DNA from 2 places in the Streptomyces sp. NPDC058880 genome. Region 1 is predicted to be linked to the other one. Evidence: riboswitches for the same ligand, from Rfam matches in the RefSeq annotation. Region 1 holds a riboswitch; the other holds the start of a gene.
The links. A riboswitch is a leader RNA that binds a small molecule or an ion and turns the genes downstream of it on or off. The one in region 1 is predicted to bind thiamine pyrophosphate.
Positions count from the first base shown of each region.

Region 1 (3,743 bases):
GATGTTCTCCTTGATCTTGTGCATCGGGACATGGCCCGGACCCTCGATCATCGTCTGCACGTTGTGGCGCTTGGCGATGGTGTTGAGCTCGCCCAGCGTCTTGAGCTCCGCGAACTGCGCCGCGTCGTTGGCGTCCGCGATGGACCCCGGGCGCAGGCCGTCACCCAGCGAGTACGTGACGTCGTACGTCGCCAGGATCTCGCAGAGCTCCTCGAAGTTCGTGTAGAGGAAGTTCTCCTTGTGGTGCGCGAGGCACCATGCGGCCATGATCGAGCCGCCGCGCGAGACGATGCCGGTCTTGCGGCGGGCGGTCAGCGGCACGTACGGGAGCAGCACGCCGGCGTGGACCGTCATGTAGTCGACGCCCTGCTCGGCCTGCTCGATGACCGTGTCCTTATAGATCTCCCAGGTCAGCTCCTCGGCACGGCCGTCGACCTTCTCGAGTGCCTGGTAGAGCGGCACGGTGCCGATCGGCACGGGGGAGTTGCGCAGGACCCACTCGCGGGTGGTGTGGATGTTGCGGCCCGTCGAGAGGTCCATGACCGTGTCGGCGCCCCAGCGGGTCGCCCAGGTCATCTTCTCCACCTCCTCCTCGATCGAGGAGGTGACGGCGGAGTTGCCGATGTTGGCGTTGACCTTCACCAGGAACTTCTTGCCGATGATCATCGGCTCGATCTCCGGGTGGTTCACGTTCGCGGGGAGCACCGCGCGACCTGCCGCGATCTCCTCACGGACGACCTCGGCGGAGACGTTCTCGCGGATCGCGACGTACTCCATCTCCGGGGTGACCTCGCCCCGGCGGGCGTACGCGAGCTGCGTGACGGCGGCCCCGTCGCGGCCCCGGCGGGGCTGGCGGGGGCGGCCCGGGAAGACCGCGTCGAGGTTCTTGAGGCCGCCGCGCGGCGAGGTGTGCTTGATGCCGTCGTCTTCGGGGCGGACCGGGCGTCCGGCGTACTCCTCGGTGTCGCCGCGGCCGATGATCCAGTTCTCGCGCAGCGGCGCGAGGCCCCGTCGCACATCGGTCTCGATCTGCGGGTCGGTGTACGGACCGGACGTGTCGTAGAGCGTCACGTCCTTGCCGTTGGTGAGGTGGACCTGGCGGACCGGCACCCGGATGTCGGGGCGGGAGCCCGCCACGTAGCCCTTGTGCCAGCCCGGCTTGCGCTCGGTCGAGCCGTCGGCGTCCTGGCTGACGGCAGGCGTGCGTGCGTCCTGAATGGTCATGAGACCTGATCTCCCTACGCCGGCATTACCCGGTAACAGGTTCGGCGGTCGACGCAGCCTCTTCCCCTACGCATCCGTGCCCGCGTACGGTGATCAGCGCCCTCTCAGCCCGGTGCTCCGAGCTCCCGCGTTGTGCAAAGTAGCCCCCACGCTAGCGTCATCCATGGCGTGCTGAACAGTGGGCCCCCCTCATCTCTTGCGATGATCTGCTGGTGACGTCCTCGCCGCAGCCCCCCACCGAGCCCACCGAGACCGGCAGCCACTCCGGCCACGCGCACGCCGGACACGGGCACTCCTCCGGCCATTCCCACAGCCACGGTCACGGACCGGCCGCCCCCGTCTCGAAGCACCTGCGCAAGGTCATCGCGGCGGTGCTGATCCCCTTTGCCGTCGCCGTGTTCGCCGGTCTGGCGGTCCTCTGGCCGGGCGGCGCCCCGGACCACGAGCGGACCGGGGTGGGCTTCGACCGGCAGACCCAGCAGGCCAAGGTCGTCTCACTGGAACGCGTCGACTGCGCGTCCGTGAACGCCGGGCAGGTGCCGCCGACCGGCGAGGTGTCGACCCCGACGGGGCGCGAGGCCCGGGCCGCGCAGACCGGAGAGTGCAAGAAGGCCACCGTCGAGGTCGGGAGCGGCCCGGACCGGGGACGCACCTTCGTGGAGATCGTCCAGCCGGGCGCACCACGGCAGCTCGCGGATGGCCAGGAGGTGGTGGTCGCGTACGCCCCCGACGCGCCGCGCGACCTCCAGTACTCGGTGATCGACGTGAACCGCAAGCTTCCGCTGGCGGCACTGGCCGGCATCTTCGCGCTCTCGGTCGTCCTCGTCGGCCGGATGCGCGGGCTCTTCGCGCTGATCGCACTCGTCGTCAGCTTCGGCGTGCTGACGCTCTTCATCCTCCCCGCCATCCTCCAGGGATCGAACCCGCTGGTGGTCGCGGTGGTCGGGGCGAGCGCCATCATGCTGATCGCGCTCTACATGTGCCACGGCCTGACCGCACGCACCTCCGTGGCGGTCCTGGGGACGCTCGTGTCGTTGCTGCTGATCGGCCTGCTGGGTTCGGTGTTCATCGACTGGGCGTTCCTCAGCGGGAACACCGACGACAACACCGGTCTGATCCACGGTCTGTACCCGGACATCGACATGAGCGGTCTGCTGCTCGCCGGGATCATCATCGGATCGCTGGGCGTCCTCGACGACGTGACGGTCACCCAGACCTCGGCGGTCTGGGAACTGCACCAGGCCGACCCGTCGATGGGCCCCCGGGCCCTGTATCGGGCCGCCATCCGGATCGGCCGCGACCACATCGCGTCGGTGGTCAACACCCTGGTACTGGCCTACGCGGGCGCCGCGCTCCCCTTGCTCCTGCTGTTCTCGATCGCCAACAGCAGCATGGGAGCGGTGGCGAACAGCGAACTGGTCGCGGTGGAGATCGTACGGACCCTCGTCGGCTCGATCGGTCTCGTGGCCTCGGTGCCCGTGACGACGGCACTCGCGGCGCTGGTCGTGTCAGCCGACCGGCCGGAATCCCCGGACGCCGCACCGGGCTCGGGGCCGGCACGCGGCGGCCGGGGCCGGCGGCGCAAGCGCTGAACGGTGGTTCGGCCCGAGGGATGAGCGGGCCGGGACCGCGCTTCGGCCCGAAGGGTGAGCGGGCAAGGACCACTCATCGGCGCGCGGGAGCGAGCGGACCCGGACTGCGGTTCAGCCCGCGTTCTGCTCGTTCTGCTCGTTCTGCCGCGACTCGGCCAGGATTCTGCCGAGTGCCTCGTCCAGGTGTTCCTCGAAGTCGCCCGTGTTCCGTTCCTGTCCGAGCGGCACGAGCCGGTCGGTGCGGTCGAGGAACGCGACGAGCGGTGCCGCGCTGGCCCGGAACAGGGCACGGTCGCCGCCGACCTGAAGCCGGATGTGGACGTCGGACAGCTCCTCGGGGCAGGTGGGGGCGATATGCACATCGCCGTCACCACACGGCTTGTTGATGCCGTCGAGGAGCAGCTCCCGGCCGAACGCCCAGGTCACGGGCGCGTCTCCGGGAAGGTGGAAGGTCAGGCGGACTGCGTAGGGATCACGGGCGTCGTACCGGAGTTCCACCGGGATCCGGAACGAGAGCTCCTCGGAAACGAGGAAACTCATCATGACCTCTGCCTGTACCGACTCGCGCATTGCCTACCCCGCTGTAGTGGAAGTGGCCAGGAATGACCCCCCAGGACCCTCTTGACAAGAGTGGTGGAAGCGCGAGCAGATCACAAGGAGTGAGTTTTCAGATACTGATAGAGAACGAGAGGGTGCTCAACAGCGCGCCTACTTCACTCCGTAGTCGATCGACTACATACAGCAATCGATCTTCCTGGTGCAGGGGCAAGGAAATGGCCATCGTCGCGGCCGTATCGCCGGCCGTGATGGGGATCGCGGCACAGACTGTGCCCAGGGCATATTCTTGACGCTCGATTACAGGCTGCATTCGCCCGAGGGCCCCGATCCGGTTCTCCAAGGCATGCAGATCGCGCACGGTATAAGGAG
Region 1 is NZ_JBHYMC010000005.1:87,659-91,401, forward strand. Features, by position in the region: gene thiC (phosphomethylpyrimidine synthase ThiC) at 1-1,224, opposite strand, end outside; TPP riboswitch at 1,219-1,363, opposite strand; gene ACFW2G_RS04985 (YibE/F family protein) at 1,437-2,816, shown strand; gene ACFW2G_RS04990 (SsgA family sporulation/cell division regulator) at 2,928-3,386, opposite strand; gene ACFW2G_RS04995 (helix-turn-helix domain-containing protein) at 3,484-3,743, opposite strand, start outside.

Region 2 (3,743 bases), on a different contig from region 1:
GGTTCTCGCCCCGGCGGACGGCGATGAGCTGCCCTTCCTTGACCATCTGGCGGACCCGCGTCACCTCGACGTGGAGCATCTCCGCGATGTCGGGGAGGTACAGCCAGTCGGGGACGAGGGAATCGATCTTTGCGTCAATCTCGGTCACAGGCCAAGCCTGCCACCTCCCACCGACAGCCGGTACCCGGGCGGACCGTCCGTGGCACGCCGCGGCCCGGCGCGCCCGTACCGCCCGTGCCACCGGCTAGAGGGTGGCCGATTTCAGCGGGGTCCCCGGGTCCGCGACCCCGGCCGGGTCCACGGCGGCGCCCGTCTCGATCAGCTTGCGGCCCTGGGCCAGGTCCCGGGGGCGGCCGACCGCGAGGACCGCGGCCAGGGCGCCGTCGCGCAGCCAGCACACCGACCAGGTCTCCCCGGCCGGGTCGCCGCGCCACACCGGGGCCCCGGCCCCGCCGTGGTGGCCCGCGTACTGCACGAAGCGCCCGAACTGCTCGGACCAGAAGTACGGAACCGGGTCGTAGACCGCGGTGGGCTCCCCGGCCAGGATGTTGGCCGCGACCGCCCGCGGCCCCTGGAGCGCGTTGTCCCAGTGGTGCACGAGCAGCCGCGCCCCGTAGCGACCGGACGGGAAGGAGGCGCAGTCGCCGACCGCGTACACCCCCGGCAGGGAGGTCAGCAGGTGTGCGTCGGCGGTGACCGAGCCGTCGGCGCCGCGCTCCACGCCGGACCCGGACAGCCAATCGGTGGCGGGCCGCGCGCCGATGCCCACGACGACCGCGTCGGCGGGCAGGGTGCGCCCGTCCGCCAGGAGGACGCGCCCCTCCTCGACGCCGGCCACCTTCGCTCCGGTGATCAGCTCGGCGCCGGCCTCGCCGTACCAGCGCGCCATCGGTTCGGCCACCTCGGCGGGCAGGGCGCCCGCCAGCACCCGGTCCGCCGCCTCCACGACCGTCACCGCGCAGCCGGCCTCCCGGGCCGCGGTGGCGAACTCCGCCCCGATCCAGCCCGCGCCGACCACCACGACCCGGGACGCGGCGGCCAGCACCGGGCGCAGCCGCGCCGCGTCGTCCAGCGTGCGCAGCAGGTGGACGCCCGGGACGCCCTCGGCGCCGGGCAGGGTCAGCGGCTGCGCGCCGACCGCCAGGACGAGGGTCCCGTACGGGACCGGTCCCGCCTCGGTGTCCAGTTCGCGGTCCGCGGCCCGCAGGCCGGTGACCTCCGTGCCGAGCCGGAGGTCGATGCCCAGGCCTTCGAAGTCCACGTCGAACGCGGAGTCCTCGGCCTTGCCGAGCAGCACCGCCTTGGACAGCGGGGGCCGATCGTAGGGCTGGTGGGGCTCGGCTCCCAGCAGGGTCACGGGGCCCGCGAAGCCCTGCTCGCGCAGGGCGACAGCGGTCTGCACCCCGGCCATTCCGGCGCCGACGATCACGACGCCGCGCTGATTGTGTTCCGTCTGCTCGCTCACGCCGCCACCCTAATCATCTGACGCTCCGTCAGGAACAGGTGCCGCCTTACCCGCCGTCCTCCGCCGGGATAGTCTGGCCACCGTACCTATCGCGGGAGTCCGGCGCACCGGGCTGAGAGGGAGGCTGGCCGGCCTCCGACCGTACGAACCTGATCCGGGTCATGCCGGCGAAGGGAGGGGCTGGACGCCCATGCACTCATCTCGAACGGGATCCGACCGCGGATCGGACGTCCTCGTCGTCGGCGGCGGGATCATCGGCCTGGTCACCGCCTGGCGGGCCGCGGAGCGCGGACTGAGCACCGTACTGGCCGACCCGGCACCCGGCGGCGGCGCCGCCCGGGTCGCGGCCGGCATGCTCGCCCCCGTCACCGAACTCCACTACGGCGAGGAGTCCCTCCTCGGCCTCGGCCTCGCCTCCGCCGAACGCTATCCGCGGTTCGCCTCCGAGCTCGCGGAAGCGAGCGGCGGCATGGACATCGGCTACCGCGCCTGCGGCACCCTCGCGGTCGCCCTCGACGCCGACGACCGCCTCCACCTGCGCGAACTGCACGCCCTCCAGCGACGCTGCGGCCTGGAGTCCGCCTGGCTCACCGGCCGCGAGTGCCGCCGTCTGGAGCCCATGCTCGCCCCGGGGGTTCGCGGCGGCCTGCGCGTCGACGGCGACCACCAGGTCGATCCGCGGCGGCTCGCGGCCGCCCTGCTGGCCGCCTGCGAAGGCGCCGGGGTGACCGTCCACCGGGCGGCGGCCGAGCAACTGCTCACCACCGCGGACCGGGCGACCGGCGTGCTCCTCGACGACGGCACGGAGCTGCGGGCCGACCAGGTGGTCCTGGCCGCGGGCTCGCTCAGCGGCAGGCTGGCGGGGGTGCCCGCCGAGGTGCTGCCGCCCGTGCGGCCCGTCAAGGGCCAGGTGCTGCGGCTCTCCGTACCGCCCGTGTACGCGCCGTTCCTCTCCCGCACCGTACGGGCGGTCGTGCGCGGCAGCCACGTCTACCTCGTGCCCCGCGAGAACGGCGAACTCGTCATCGGCGCCACCAGCGAGGAGCTCGGCTGGGACACCACCGTCACCGCGGGCGGGGTCTACGAACTCCTGCGCGACGCCCACGAGCTGGTACCCGGCATCACCGAACTCCCGCTGACCGAGACCCGTGCCGGACTGCGCCCCGGATCACCCGACAACGCCCCGCTGCTGGGCCCCACCGACCTGCCCGGCCTACACCTGGCCACCGGGCACTACCGCAACGGGGTGCTGCTGACCCCGCTCACCGGCGAGGTGATGGCCGAGCTGCTGGTCAGCGGCGAACTGCCCGGGATCGCACGCCCCTTCACCCCCCGCCGCTTCTCCGCCGCACGTCAGGAGTCGTACGCATGACCATCTCCGTCAACGGCGAGCCGCGCGAGGTCGCGGCCGGCACCACGCTCGACACCGTCGTCGCGACCCTGACCGCGGCTCCCTCCGGGGTGGCGGCCGCACTCAACGAGACCGTGGTCCCGCGCGGACAGTGGCCGGCCACCCGCGTGGGCGACGGCGACCGCGTGGAGATCCTCACCGCGGTCCAGGGAGGCTGACCGGCATGGCCGACGACCTGTTCGCACTGGGCGACCGGACCTTCTCCTCCCGCCTCATCATGGGCACGGGCGGCGCCCCCAGCCTGGACGTGCTGGAGCGCGCCCTGGCCGCGTCCGGCACCGAACTCACCACCGTGGCCATGCGCCGCCTGGACCCGACGGTGCAGGGTTCCGTCCTCTCCGTCCTGGCCGGCCTCGGCATCTCGGTCCTGCCCAACACCGCCGGCTGCTTCACCGCGGGCGAGGCCGTCCTCACGGCCCGCCTCGCGCGGGAGGCCCTGGGCACCGACTGGATCAAGCTCGAAGTGGTCGCCGACGAGCGGACCCTCCTGCCCGACGGCGTCGAGCTGCTGGACGCCGCCGAGATCCTGGTGGACGAGGGCTTCACCGTCCTGCCGTACACGAACGACGATCCCGTGCTGGCGCGCAGGCTGGAGGACGTGGGCTGCGCGGCGATCATGCCGCTCGGCGCTCCCATCGGCTCCGGCATGGGCATCCGCAACCCGCACAACTTCGAACTCATCACGGAGCGGGCGGGCGTACCGGTGATCCTGGACGCGGGCGCGGGTACCGCCTCCGACGCCGCCCTGGCGATGGAACTGGGCTGCGCGGCGGTGATGCTGGCCTCCGCCGTGACCCGGGCGCAGGAACCGGTCCTGATGGCATCCGCCATGCGGGACGCCGTCTCGGCCGGCCGCCTGGCCTTCCG
Region 2 is NZ_JBHYMC010000026.1:50,348-54,090, reverse strand. Features, by position in the region: gene ACFW2G_RS17385 (Rv2175c family DNA-binding protein) at 1-148, opposite strand, end outside; gene ACFW2G_RS17380 (NAD(P)/FAD-dependent oxidoreductase) at 245-1,465, opposite strand; TPP riboswitch at 1,547-1,658, shown strand; gene thiO (glycine oxidase ThiO) at 1,656-2,837, shown strand; gene thiS (sulfur carrier protein ThiS) at 2,834-3,034, shown strand; gene ACFW2G_RS17365 (thiazole synthase) at 3,040-3,743, shown strand, end outside.
Region 2: linked by a shared signal. The riboswitch ahead of thiO (glycine oxidase ThiO) and the one ahead of thiC (phosphomethylpyrimidine synthase ThiC) in region 1 are both predicted to bind thiamine pyrophosphate.